Regions from separate parts of the Frateuria sp. YIM B11624 genome, predicted to be linked through region 1. Evidence: predicted binding sites of a transcription regulator. Region 1 holds the regulator's gene; each other region holds the start of a gene.

Region 1 (4,531 bases):
CCGAGGATGCCGGCCCAGCCGGCCAGGTCGCCCAGCGGCAACGCGCGGCCACGGTGGTTGGCGACCAGTCGGCCGTCGAGCATGCGGTCCTGCCCGACGGTGAGTTCGAACACTTCCTCCACGTTGGAGAGCGGCAGCGCGAACAGGCGGGGGCCCACGCGCACCATCAGCACGCGCAGGATGGCCAGCGTCAGCGGCACGGTCAGTTCCAGCTCGCTGCCGTGGCCGAGCCGCGAGCGCACCTGCAGGGTGCCGCCCAGCTCCGCTACGCGCGTCTTGACCACATCCATGCCGACGCCACGGCCGGAGATGTCGGAGATCTGCGCCGCGGTGGAAAAGCCCGGGCGGAAGATCAGCTCGTAGCACTCGTTCTCGGTCAGGCGCGCGGCCTGGGCTTCGTCGATGACACCCTTCTCGACCGCCTTGCGCTTGAGCACCTCGGGATTCATGCCGCGGCCGTCGTCGCTCACCGCGATGACGATGCGTTCGCCGCGCTGGCTGGCCGACAGGCGCACGGTGCCGCGGCGCGACTTGCCGGCCTTGAGCCGCTCGTCCGGCATTTCCAGGCCATGGTCGAGCGCGTTGCGCAGCAGGTGGATCAGCGGATCGGCCAGCGCCTCGACCAGGCTGCGGTCCAGGTCCGTGCCCTCGCCTTCGGTGACCAGGTCCACTTCCTTGCCGAGCTGCCGCGCAAGGTCGCGCACGATGCGCGGGAAGCGCTGGAACAGCCGCCCGACCGGCTGCATGCGCATGGAAAGCACGGCGCCCTGCATCTCGTCGGCGACGCGGTCGAGTTCGGCTGCCGCCTGCGCCAGTGTCTCGTCGCCACTCTTCTGCGCCAGGCTCTGCAGGCGATTGCGCACCAGCACCAGTTCGCCGGCGCGGTTGACCAGTGCATCCAGCCGCCCGGTGTCCACGCGCACGCTGGTTTCCGCCGGAGCGGCGGCGCGGGCGGGCGCGGGAGCGGGCGCCGGAGCAGGAGCAGATGCCGGGACCGTTACGGCACCAGGCGCGCCGCCCTTGCCGTGCAGGTTGTCCAGCAGCGCTTCGAATTCGTCGTCGGCGATGGTGCTGGCCGTCGCGGGCGCGGAGGCGCCCGGCGCGGCCGTGCCATGCAGGTTGTCGAGCAGCGCCTCGAACTCGTCGTCGTTGATCGTCGCCGGCGCGGGCGCAGCCGGCGGCACGGTGCCGGGTGCGGCGGTGCCGTACAGGCTGTCGAGCAGGGCTTCGAACTCGCTGTCGTCGATACTGCCGTCGGCCGGCGGCGCGGCCACGGGGGCAGCCGCCGGCGGCGGAGCCGGTGCCGGCGCCGCGGCGCCCGGCATCAGCCGCCGCAGCAGCGCCGGCGGCGGCATCGCCATCGACGCGCCGCTGCGCAGCGCGTCCATCATCGCATTGAGCAGGTCGAGCGCTTCGAGCAGCGCGTCCATCCGGCCTGAATCGAGCACCAGCGCGCCGTTGCGGGCGACGTTGAGCAGGTCCTCGGCATGGTGGCAAAGCTGCACCATCGGCTCGATGGCGAGGAAGCCGGCGCCGCCCTTGACCGTGTGGAAGGCGCGGAACACCGCGTTCAGCAGCTCGGCTTCGCGCGGGTTGGCCTCCAGCTCGACCAGCTGTTCCGACAGGCGCTCGACCAGTTCCCCAGCCTCGACCAGGAAATCGTCGCGCAGCTCGGCGTCGAGCGAGGGATCCATGCTCAGAATCCGAATTCGGAGAGCAGGCGGTCCGCCTCGTCCTGGCCGGAGATCTTCTCCACCACCGGCGGCGGCTCGCGGCCGGCCAGCGCGCCGGTCAGGTGCACCAGCTCCAGCAGCGAGGATTCCACCGACTCGATGAAGTTGACCACCTTCTTGATGCGCTGGCCGGACAGGTCCTGCCAGGACTGCGCCATCACCATGTCGTTGAGGCCTTCGCGGCAGTTGGCGGCGAAGGCGACGGCCTGGTTGGCCAACACGGCCGACGGATCGCCGGGCTTGGCCCAAGCCACGACCTGCTCGGCGTTCTGCGCCAGCGCGTCGGCCTCGGGGCTCATGCGCTCGGCGAAATCGATGCTGCGGTGGGCGGCCTGCGCGCTCATCTCGAGCACGTCGTTCAAGTGCTTGCGCACGTCGGCCACGCGGCCGGGCACGCCTTCCTGCGCCAGGTCGTGGCCGAGCCGGCTGACCGCACCGTGCAGGTCGCGCGCGAGCAGGCCCAGCGCGCGGAACAGGTGCTGCTCGCGCTGGCGCACCAGCGCGTCCAGCGCCTGCTCGAAGGCGGCGCCGTCGGTGCTGCTGAGCAGGTCCTTCAGTTCCGGCGGCATCGAGCCGCTGTCGAGGGTGGAGAGCACGGCACTCATGCGCTGGCTCCCGCGGCGGCGATCCGTTCGAAGATCTTGGTGAGCTTTTCCTTCAGCGTGACCGCGTTGAACGGCTTGACGATGTAGCCGTTCACGCCGGCCTGCGCCGCGGCGATGATCTGGTCGCGGTTGTTCTCGGCGGTGACCATCAGCACCGGCATTCCCTTGAGCGAGGGCTCGGCGCGGATCGCGCGCAAGAGGTCGATGCCGGTCATGTTGGGCATGTTCCAGTCGGTGACCACCAGGTCGAACGGCTGGCTCTTCAGCATGGTCAGCGCGTTGTTGCCGTCGTCGGCCTCCTGGATCAGCGGATTGCTGAAACCCAGCTCCACCAGCAGGTTCCTGACGATGCGCCGCATGGTGGAGAAGTCGTCCACCACGAGGATCTTCATGTTCTTGTCCAACGCTTTTCTCCGCTTGTCTGCGAAACGCCGCCGCAGCGATCCGCTTCGTTCCCTTCTGGCGCCCTTCCCGCGAAAGCGGGAACGGCGTCCGGTCATTCGTGGCTACTGCCGCCGTGGCGCCTTCTTCTTTTTCGGTTCCGCCTCGCCGTCGCGCCAGTCGCCCAGGCGCGCGCGCAGGCGCACGATCGCCTGGCCGTGGATCTGGCACACCCGCGACTCGGTCACGCCGAGCACGGCGCCGATTTCCTTCAAATTCAATTCCTGCTCGTAGTACAGCGACATCACCAGTTGCTCGCGCTCGGGCAGGCTGGAGATGCCGTCGATCAATGCCTGGCGCAGGCCGTCCTGCTCGATGCTCTCCGACGGCCCCAGGCTGCCCTGGTCGGCCACGTCGAAGGCGGGCGAGCCGTCGCCGTCGTCCGGCGCAGTCAGGCTCAGCAGGCGCGCACTGGCGGCGTCGGCGAGCACCTGGTGGTACTCCTCCGGGCTGACCCCCAGCCGCTTGATCACCTCGGCGTCCTCGGCGTCGGCGCCCGTCTCGATCTCGATCTGGCGCACCACCTCGGCCACTTCGCGCACCTTCCGGTGCACCGAGCGCGGGGTCCAGTCGGTCTTGCGCAGCTCGTCCAGCATGGCGCCGCGGATGCGGATGCCGGCATAGGTCTCGAAGCTGGCGGCGCGATCGGTGGCGTAGTGCCGCGCGGCCTCCAGCAGGCCGATCATGCCGGACTGGATCAGGTCGCCCACGTCCACGCTCGGCGGCAGGCGGCCCATCAGGTGATAGGCAATACGACGCACCAGTGGCGCGTGCTGGCGCACCAACTCATCTGCACTCTGTTTCTGCAGTTGGAGATATTCCGATGCCACGCTCATGTCACCACCCCGACGCCGTCACGGCCTGGCCGCCGAAAAACGCGATGCGATCCAGGCCCGCGCGCGCGGGTTCTTCCCAGTTATCGACCGCACCGGCCAATTGCTTGAATGCCTGCGACGAACGCGCCGCCGGCCATAGGTCCACCACCGCGTTCTGGCGGCGGATCGCCTGCCGCAGGCGCTCGTCCTGCGGCACGAATCCGGAGAAATCCAGCACCACGTCCAGGAAGCGGTCGCAGACCTTGGCCAGCTTCTGGTGCAGCGCGCGGGCCTCGCCGGCGTTGCGCACCAGGTTGGCCACGAAACGGAAGCGGCGCACGCCGAAGTCGCGCGAGAGCACCTTGACCAGCGCGTACGCATCGGTAAGCGAGGCTGGCTCGTCGCAGACCACCACCACCACGTCGTCGGCAGCCGCCGCGAACATGGCGACGTTGTCGGACAGGCCGGCGGCGGTGTCGACCAGCAGGTAGTCCGGCGGTTTGGGCAGTTCGTCGAAGGCGCGGATCACCGCCGCGTGCTCGCCGTTGCCAAGTTGCGCCAGGCGGCGCGCGCCGGAGCCGCCGGGGATGATCTTCAGCCCGTGCGGGGCGTCCAGCAGCAGCTCCTCCAGCGAGGCGGTGCCGTCGAGCAGGTGGCCCAGGTGGCGCGAGGGCGCCAGGCCGAGCAGCACGTCGACGTTGGCCAGGCCCATGTCGGCGTCCAGCAGCATCACTTCGCGGCCGGCCATGGCCAGGCTCATGCCCAGGTTCACCGCGACGGTGGTCTTGCCGACGCCACCCTTGCCGCCGGCCACCGCGATGGCGCGGCAGCGGCGCCGCGGCGCGCCGGTGCTGGCCGCCTGGTGCGGCCGGTGCGGAGCGGGAGGCGCCAGGTCGCGCTCGCCCGTGATCGCGTTGAACATCTCTTTCAAACCCCA
Region 2 (4,531 bases), on a different contig from region 1:
TTTATGGGAAGGGCGGCCGTGTCGCCACGGCCGCCTCCCGTGTGGTTGCCGCTGTTACTGCAGCAGCTTCAGCACGCTCTGCGTGGTGGAGTTGGCCTGCGCCAGCACCGAGACACCGGCCTGCTGCAGGATGTTCGCGCTGGACATGTTGGCCGTCTCGGCCGCGAAGTCGGCGTCCTGGATCTGGCTGCGCGACGAATCGAGGTTCTGCGAGATGGTCTGCAGGTTGGCGATCGTCGAATCGAAGCGGTTCTGCACCGCACCCAGGTCGCTGCGGATCGAGCTGATCGACTGCAGGGCCGAGTCGATGCGGTTGATCACGTCGTTGGCACCGGACACCGTCTTGACGTCCACGCCGCTGAGCGAGCCGGAGGCCGTCGTGGTGCCCATGGTGAAGCCCATCGAGGTGTTCGCGCCCGCCAGCACCAGGTCATCCTGCGAGTCGATCTTCACCTTGCCGGTGTCGTCCAGGTAGGCCGACACGCCGCTGATGCCCTTGCTGTTGATCGCGTCGACCAGCGACTTGGAATCGGCGAAGGTACCGGTGATGGCAGTGCCGTTGATGCTGAAGTCGCCGGCGGCGAGCGTCAGGCTGGAGGCCGTGCCCGCCACTGCGTCGGCGCCGCTGGTGTTGCCGGTGATGAACGCCGCGTCGGTGCCGCCCACCGTGATCGCGCTGGCGGTGCCGGTCGCGGTCGTGGTGATGGTGAAGCCATCGGTGCCGCTGGCGGCGACCGTGTACGCGCCGGAAGCGCTGGCATCCAACTGCGCCTGGATGTCGGTGACCATCGCGGCCTGGTCGGCGTACGCCGTGGTCAGCGAGACCGCGTTGCCGTCGATCGTGAAGTCCTGGTTGGTGGTGCTGAAGTCGACGCCGCTGCCGTTGGCGGCGGTGGCCACCGACGCGGTCGCGGCGCTGCCGCCGCTCGAGAAGGCGCCGCTGATGTCGCTGGACGCCGTGGCGATCGCGCCGATGTCCGAAGCGCGGGTGCCCTTGGTAAGGTCGACCGAGATGGTCTCGCCGACGTTGGCGCCGACCTGGAAGGCGGCCTGGCCGAACGAGCCGTCCAGCACGTGGCGGCCATTGAAGGTGGTCTGCTGCGAGATGCGGGTCACTTCCGCCAGGCGCTGCTGCACTTCGGCGTCCAGCGCGGAGCGGTCGGAATCGGAGTTGGTCGCGTTGGCCGACTGCACGGCCAGCTCGCGGATGCGCTGCAGGTTGTTGGTGACCTCGTCCAGCGCCGACTCGGTGGTCTGCGACAGGGAGATACCGTCGTTGGCGTTGCGCACGGCCTGGTTCAGGCCGTTGATCTGGGTGGTGAAGCGGGTGGCGATGGCCAGGCCCGCGGCATCGTCCTTGGCGCTGTTGATGCGCATGCCGGAGGACAGGCGCGCAATGGCGGTGGACAGCTTGCTCTGCGACTTCGCCAGATTGGTTTGCGCATTCAGCGAGCTGATGTTGGTGAGAACGCTCATGACCATGGGAATGTCTCCGTCTAGGGTCTTTGATGCCGTTGGTTCGGCGGTGGTAGTCAGCGGGATGCCGATTGGAACACCGCCGCCTCAGACCCTTTTTCGACTTCCCCCGTGGAAACTTGAGTACACCCTGTTGACTTTTTTTGCGCCGCGTTTTTCAGCGCAGGTAATCGAACAGCGACATGTTCTGCAGCTTGCTGAAGGTGAGCTGCGCGGCCTGCAGCGCGGAGCTCTGCAGGCTCAGCTTGCTCACCGCGTCGTAGTAGTTGAGATCCTGCGTATCGGACAGCGCGGTCTTGTACTGCAGCGTGAGGTCGTCGTTGAGCGACCCCTGCTGGTCGAGCGCGTTCATGCGTGCGCCGACCGCTGCGCGCGTGCGGGTGATCGAGCCGATCGCCTGGTCGAGGTTGGCCAGTTGTCCGTTGAGCGCGTTCTGCATGTCCGCGCCGCCGGTGTTGGCCTGCGTGAAGTTGGCGATGATGCCGTCCATCGTGTCGAACACGCTCTGTGTCGACGACGGCGCCACGTTGAAGCTGTCGCCCGCGGCAGGCGTGCCGGAGAAGGCCACCTGCACGCCCTTGAAGGCGACCATGCCGCCCTTCTGCGTGTCGTAGCTGCCGCTGGTCACCAGCGCACCGCCGCCGTCGCGCACCTCGTAGGTGCCAGGCGCAGTGAAGGTGACCTGATAGCTGCCGCCGTCCCACGCCGTCGCGTCGACCACGCTGGAGGCGCCGGCGACTGCGCTGCCGGTGTTGCCGGCGGCGGCACCCACGGCAAACGTACCGTTGCCGGTGGGAATGCCCATGAAGATCGCGCTGCCCGGATCGCCGGTGGCCACCTGCAGGCCCGGGCCGGCGGCGACCATGCGCTGCCCCTGGTCGCCCACGTAGCTCACGCTGCCCTGCGAGACGAACGGCTGCGCGCCGGTGCGGTTGCCGGCGAAGATGTAGTCGCCCTGCGAATCCTTGCTGTTGGCGATGCCCAGCAGCTGCCCGCGCAATTGCACCAGCTCGGCGGCGATGTCGGCGCGCGACTCGTCGGTCTGGGTGGCGTTCATGCCCTGCAGGGTGAGCGTGCGCACGCGGTCGAGCACGTCGCTGACCGACGACAGAGTCTGGTCTTCCAGCCCCAGCCGCGCATTGGCCGAGGTGATGTTGCGCTGGTACTGCGCGGTATCGGCGCCCAGATGCGTCAGCTCGACTGCGCGCGCGGCGCCGACCGGATCGTCCGAGGGCTGGTTGATGCGTTTGCCGGTGCCCATCTGGGTCTGGATGTCGGACAGGTCGCCCTGCCGCTCCATCATGGTGTTGACCGACTGCTGCTGCATCCAGCTGGTGGAAACTCGCATGGCTGGACCCCTTAGCCCTTGAACGCGCCGAGCAGCGCGTTGAACACGGTGTTGGCGGCGGTGATGATCTGCGCCGATGCCTGGTAGGCCTGCTGGTAGCGCACCAGGTTGGCCGCTTCCTCGTCCATGTTCACGCCGCTGACGCTCTGCTGCGCGGCCATCGCCTGGTTGTAGACGGCCGTCTGCGTGGTGGCCGCGTCGTCCGCCAGCGAGCCGGCGCTGCCGACCTGGCCGACCAGTTGCCCGTAGGCGCCGCCGACGCTGGTGGCGCCGCCGTCGAGCACGCCCAGGTTGGCCACCGCGCCGAGCTTGAGCGCGTTGGAGTTGTCGCCGCGCGCGTTGGTGTTGGCCTGCACGCTGAAGCTGTCGCCGGCGGCGGGCGCGCCGTCGAGCGCGAGGCTCCAGCCGTTGTGCACGATCGGCGTGCCGGGGGTGAAGGTCTGCGCCGGACCGCCATCGATGCTGTAGCTGGTCGGCGAGGAGAACACGATGCTCGAGGCGGTGAACAGGTTCGCATCCGTGCCGTCGGCGACGGAAAGCGCACCCACGCTGCCGGTGCCGGTGTTCACCGTTGCCGCGCTGCCGAGCAGCGGCGCGGCGGCGGCGATCCTGTTCGGATCGGTGATCGCCACGCTGACGCTGCCCGCGGCGTTGCGGCTGGGCTGGATGCGGAAGCTGTCGCCGGCGCTGGCCGCGCCGCCGCCGACCACGAAACTCAAGCCGCCGGCCTTGAACGGATCGGCGGCGGTGCCGGTGCCGGTCATCGCGACCGTGGCGCCGCTGCCGTCCTTGAGGTTCCAGGCGCTGCCGTCGAAGGACAAGACGTAGTCCTGGCTGCCCAGCGCGCCGAGATCGTTGATGCCGGCCGTGACCGTGGCGCTGCCGGCGTTGCCGCTGGCCGCCTGCACGGCGGGGCCGGCGACGTTGAAGAAGGTGCCGCCGAGCTGGCCGTTGAGATCCACGCCCTGCGCGTGCTGGTCGTTGAAGGCGTCGGCCATCGCCAGCGCGGCGCGGCCTAGCTGGTTCTGCGCTGGGTCGAGCACGTTGCTGCGGAAGTCCAGCAGCGCGCCCAGCGTGCCGCCGCCGATCCGCCCGCTCAGCACCGCGCCGGTGCCCTTGTCGACCACTTCCAGCCGGGTCGCATCGTAGGCGTTCGGCGCGGTGCCCAGTTCGTAGGACTGCGTGCCGCTGACCAGCGCCTGGCCGTTGCCGACGAAGACGCTCAACGTGCCGTCGCCCTGCTTGGCCACGCTGATGCCCACTTCGCCGGAGAGCTTCTTGATCAGCGCGTCACGCTGGTCGAGCAGGTCGGACGGCTCGCCGCCGGTGGACGCACGGATGCGCTCGTTGAGCTTGGCGATCGCGGCGCTGTCGGAATTGATCGAGGCGACGGTGTCGGTGAGCTGGCGCTGCACCTGGCCGTCCAGGCTGTTGAACTGGCCGGACAGCGCGCGGAAGGTGCTCGCCAGCGCACCGGCGCGGGCCAGCAGCACGCCGCGCGCGGAAGCGTCGGCCGGCGCGTTGGCGACGTCCTGCACGGCGCCGAAGAAGGTATCCAGCGAACTCTGCAGGTTGCTGCTGCCGGAGAGCTGGTTGTTGAGCTGGTCGGTCAGCGCCTGGTAGGCATCGGCGCGGCCCTTGGAGGAAGACGCCGACCACAGCGCGGTATTGAGGTACTGGCTGTAGGCGCGCTGCACCGCCTGGGTG
Region 3 (4,531 bases), on a different contig from region 1:
TGCACTGGCTCGCACTTGCCGGCCGGTTGCGTTGCTCGTGCCGTCACGCGCCTGTAGATTCAAGCGGGTAAGTCGCTTCTTGGGGGATGATGATGAAAAAGTTTGCCTGGGTGGTCGGCAGCGCGTTGCTGCTGGCCGCGTGTGGAGGGTCGCAGGAAACGCGCGTCCCGGTGGCGCTGGGCAGCCTGGTGGCGCCGTCCTCGGCGCCGTGGCTGCAGGTGGATCCGCAGGACGAGCCGGACGTGCCGGTGCGCGGGCTGGATGACGCGGTCACGCTGACGCCCACGCCGTCGGTATCCGATGTGCTGCAGGCACGCCTGCGCCACGCGCTGGAGCCGTCCTACTTCACCGACCTGGTAGTTCATTGCGAGCAGGTGTCCGCCGAGATGCGGATGGACACGGAGGCGACGCCCGCGAGCATCACGCTGGAGCTGGGTGCGCATTGCACCATCAACGCGCGCGGGCTCGGTTCCAACGCGACCTACCACGCGTCGCCCTCGATGCCAGCACCGGCGCACGCGGACTACGCCAAGGCGCTCGCCTCACTACTCGCCACCGGCGCCGATGACATCGCCCGGCAGTTGCGTACGGACGTGGACGCCACCGCGCACTGAGGCAATTCAGGCCTGCGCCGGCATGAACTGCCGGCGCAGATCCTGTTGCCCGCGCAGCAGTACCGGCGTGGGGAAGCAGGTGGGCCAGGTCCCGCTGTAGTCGAGATCCGGATCGAGCCGGCCCCGCTCCACCAGCAGTTGCACCATCGCCAGCGGGTCGGCACAGGCCAGCGCCTTGCCCAGCGCGGAGGCCGGCGGTGCCGGAGCGTCGACGCGCTCGACCAGCGCTTCGATCACATTGGCAGGCATGTCCCAGTGCCGTACCGCGCGCAGCGAGAGCCGCGCCCCGATGCGCATGCAGCCGGCGAGGAACGGCGAGGAGAACGGCTCCAATGAAGGCGGCGCCTCCTGGTCCAGCAGGCGCACGATCGCACCGGTGCCGGTGTGGCAGACCATGCCGGCCAGGAACGCCTCGAACGTATCGCAGCCGCCGTGGCGGCCGAGGAAGGCGGCCGCGTGCGCGCAACGCTCGGCGTGCTCCCACAGCCACGGCCCGGCCATGTGCCCGCGCATGCCCGCGCTGGCCTGCAGGATCGGCTTCATCACGTGCAACGTGGCGACCTGGCGCAGCGCGTCGCGGCCGAGCAGCACCACTGCGTGCTGCAGGCTGTGGATGGGCTGCGCCGTGCGGAAATGCGCGCTGCCAGCCACGCGCATCACCTCGCCGACCAACACTGGGTCGCGCCCGATCATCGCCGCCAGTTGCGAGCCGGCGAGATTGTCGTTCTTCAACGCGCGCAGCAACTGCGGCAGCACGCTGGGCAGACGCGGCAGGGCGCTCACGTCGAAGCGCTCGGCGATGGCCTCCAGCCGCCGCAGCGTCGCCTGCTCGGCCTGGCCGATCACATCGTCGGTGGCGTCGGGCAGGCCCAGCACGAAACGATGGAAGCGGTCCTGCACCACCACCAACGGCGGGCCGGCATCGACCGGCGCAGGCGCGTCGGCGACCACCGCCATCCGCGGGGCGGGGGCAGGGCGGGGCAGGGCTTTCCTCGGGGCGAACAGGCGCCGCCACATGGCTCTCATCCTGATGCAGGTCCCATTGCGTGCTTCGCACCGTATCGGCCCGCGGGCGCAAAAATGTAGCCGCTTGCCGACCTCTCCGGGCCAAGTCTGCTTTTCGCTGTGCTTCCCATGGGGACCGCCCTTGCTGGCATTGCCCGCGATCGCCCCCAGATACCGGCGATCCGCCGCAGGAGCCGTACATGATCCCGTTCTCGATCCTCGACCTGGCGCCCATCACCGAGGGCAGTGACGCCAGCGAAGCCTTCCGCAACACGCTCGATCTGGCCCGGCTCGGCGAACGGCTGGGCTACCGCCGCTACTGGCTGGCCGAGCACCACAACATGCCCGGCATCGCCAGCGCCGCCACCGCGGTGCTGGTCGGCCACGTCGCCGGCGGCACCTCGCGCATCCGCGTGGGCGCCGGCGGCGTGATGCTGCCCAACCACGCGCCACTGCAGGTGGCCGAGCAGTTCGGCACGCTGGCCGCGCTGTATCCCGGCCGCATCGATCTGGGCCTGGGCCGCGCGCCCGGCACCGACCAGGCCACGATGCGCGCGCTGCGCCGCTATGCCGACGCCGCCGAGACCTTTCCCGACGACGTGCTGGAGCTGTTGCACTACTTCGAGCCGGCCACACCGGGCCAGGCCGTGCGCGCGGTGCCGGGCGCAGGGCTGGACGTGCCCGTCTGGCTGCTCGGCTCCAGCCTGTTCAGCGCGCGCCTGGCCGCCGAGCTGGGGCTGCCTTTCGCCTTCGCCTCGCATTTCGCGCCCGATGCGATGGATACGGCGTTGGCGATCTACCGCCGCGAATTCCGGCCGTCCCCGCGGCTCGCGCAGCCTTACGCCATGCTCGGCCTCAACGTGGTGGCCGCCGACACCGATGCGCAGGCGCGCCGCCTGTTCACCACCCAGCAGCAGAGTTTCGTCAACCTGCGTCGCGGCCAGCCGGGGCTGGTCCCGCCGCCCATCGACGACATCGAGGGCTGGTGGACGCCGACCGAGAAGCTTGGCGTCGAGCGCGCGCTCGCCTGCGCCGTGGTCGGCGGCCCGGCCACCGTCGAACAGGGGCTGTCCGACTTCATCGCCCGACACCGGCCGGACGAACTGATGCTCACCGCGAACATCTTCGAACACGCCTTGCGGCGGCGCTCCTTCGAACTGGCCATGCAGGCGGGCGAGCGGATCGCCGGGACCGTGGCGTAGCGATCTTCCCGACGAGAAAGCGCAGGCCGGACGGTGCAGGCCGGACGAAGGCATCGGCCTGATGGCGGCGAGCCCGCGCCACGCCGGCTACGAACGCTCGAACGTATCGGCGCCGGTCATCATGGCGCGCCACCATGGGGTCTTCTTCAATGCCGCCGGCGCGCCGTCGCTTGGCGGAGTGAGCATGCTGTCGGCAGCGACATACCACAGGGTTTCCATCCGCCCGTCGCGCAACAGGCCGGTGTAGGAAACCACCATGTCGCCCGCCGGCGTGGAACCTGCGCCAGCGAAACTGATGCAGTCGCCCCGGTGCACGCCGCTGATCTGGACGTCCTGTCCGTAGAAGCCGCTGTCCTTCAAGGCCGTGCGAAACACGCCCTTGATCGCGTGACCGGCGTCGTCGGTGATCTCGACCACCGACCCGTATTGATTGCGCCAGGTGCCGAGCCAGCAGCCCATGTCGCCCCCGATGCCGTGGGAAAGCCGGCTTTATGGACGCGTCAACGTCCAGAGGCGGTCAACGCACCGCCCATGCTTGGCCGGCCAGCCTGGTGCCGCGCCTGGCGAAAGGTCGCCTACTGGCCTTCCGGCGGCTGCCAGAGTTCCACCTTGTTGCCCTCCGGATCGATCACCCAGCCGAACTTGCCCTGTTCGGAGATTTCGCTCTTGTCGAGCACGTTGCAACCTTCGCTGCGCAGCGCCGCAAGCAAGCCATCCAGGTCCGCCACACGAAAATTCACCATGAAAGGTGCGGAGCTGGGTGCCATGTAGTCTGTGTCCTGGGTGAACGGGCTCCAGAGCGTCATGCCGAGCGGGCTGTCAGCGCCGCCCCACGGGAAAACCACGCCGCCCCAGTCGGCCACCTCGAGCCCGAGATGGTCGCGATACCACGCTCCCAGCGCCTTGGGATCCCTGGCCTTGAAAAAGATTCCACCCAATCCGGTGACACGCTTCATGGTGAGCTCCAAGGTCTGGTCGTTACTTCGCGCGCAGGCTAACGCCGAAGGCTGGATTGCGCACATTCTTTTGGTTACGGCGTCGCATCGGCTGGGCGAACCGTCAGGCCGAAGCCAACTGTGACCGAACGTCGGATGGAGCACGGACCTGAGCACGCGTGCCAGGGATGTCGCTCTCAGGACTGCGGGTCGAACTGGAAAACACGCAGTTCCTGGGCACAACGGCAGGCCTTGGCGATACGCGAGGCCCACGCTATGGCTTCCTCGCGCGACGGCAGTTCCAGCACGGTGAAGCCGCCATCGAGCGGCGGTGCCCATGGGTAGCCGCCCTCGACGATCGCACCGTCAGCAGAGACGAGTACGGACGGGACACTTTCATCGATGCCGCCGCCGAAAACGTAGACGCCAGCGTCCTTCGCCTCGTCGATCACGGCGTGCGAGTCGCGACCGACCGCTTCCCACTCGCTGTCGGGCACGACCATCGCTGCGCTGGGGAAGGAGATGAGGTATTTGGCCATGGTGCTTCTTTTGGGACGATGGCGGTCGTGAGGGATGTTCGGCTTGCGCCTGCCTGGGCCGAACGCGAAGCGACCTCGACTCTAGGGGAACGTCAGGCCGCCGCGAGCGCACTGACCATAACGTAGTACCCATCCGGATCGCGGAGGGCGAACTCCATGGTGCCCGTGTTGGGGTTGATATTGGGCTCTTCCTCGAGTCGTGAGACGAGCGCCCGGGCGCGGGCCAGTGTCTCGTC

Evidence for each region. The regulator FliA, encoded in region 1, starts transcription of late flagellar genes. The targets are predictions, from matches to a motif close to TAAAGTTTNNCNNNCNNNGGCCGATAA.
Region 2: a site for FliA is predicted at 1,573-1,599, ahead of AAIL17_RS12075 (flagellin). Genes of this name have one in related genera too.
Region 3: a site for FliA is predicted at 1,673-1,699, ahead of AAIL17_RS10185 (HDOD domain-containing protein). Genes of this name have one in related genera too.

The regions. Positions count from the first base shown of each region.
Region 1 covers NZ_JBCNYA010000014.1:75,296-79,826, forward strand. The annotation lists gene AAIL17_RS09200 (chemotaxis protein CheA) at 1-1,694, opposite strand, end outside; gene AAIL17_RS09205 (protein phosphatase CheZ) at 1,697-2,338, opposite strand; gene AAIL17_RS09210 (chemotaxis response regulator CheY) at 2,335-2,742, opposite strand; gene AAIL17_RS09215 (RNA polymerase sigma factor FliA) at 2,845-3,615, opposite strand; gene AAIL17_RS09220 (P-loop NTPase) at 3,617-4,531, opposite strand, start outside.
Region 2 covers NZ_JBCNYA010000022.1:2,298-6,828, forward strand. The annotation lists gene AAIL17_RS12075 (flagellin) at 55-1,482, opposite strand; gene flgL (flagellar hook-associated protein FlgL) at 1,634-2,824, opposite strand; gene flgK (flagellar hook-associated protein FlgK) at 2,836-4,531, opposite strand, start outside.
Region 3 covers NZ_JBCNYA010000017.1:1,205-5,735, reverse strand. The annotation lists gene AAIL17_RS10190 (hypothetical protein) at 93-614, shown strand; gene AAIL17_RS10185 (HDOD domain-containing protein) at 621-1,631, opposite strand; gene AAIL17_RS10180 (LLM class flavin-dependent oxidoreductase) at 1,820-2,821, shown strand; gene AAIL17_RS10175 (hypothetical protein) at 2,909-3,280, opposite strand; gene AAIL17_RS10170 (VOC family protein) at 3,397-3,777, opposite strand; gene AAIL17_RS10165 (YciI family protein) at 3,954-4,295, opposite strand; gene AAIL17_RS10160 (VOC family protein) at 4,388-4,531, opposite strand, start outside.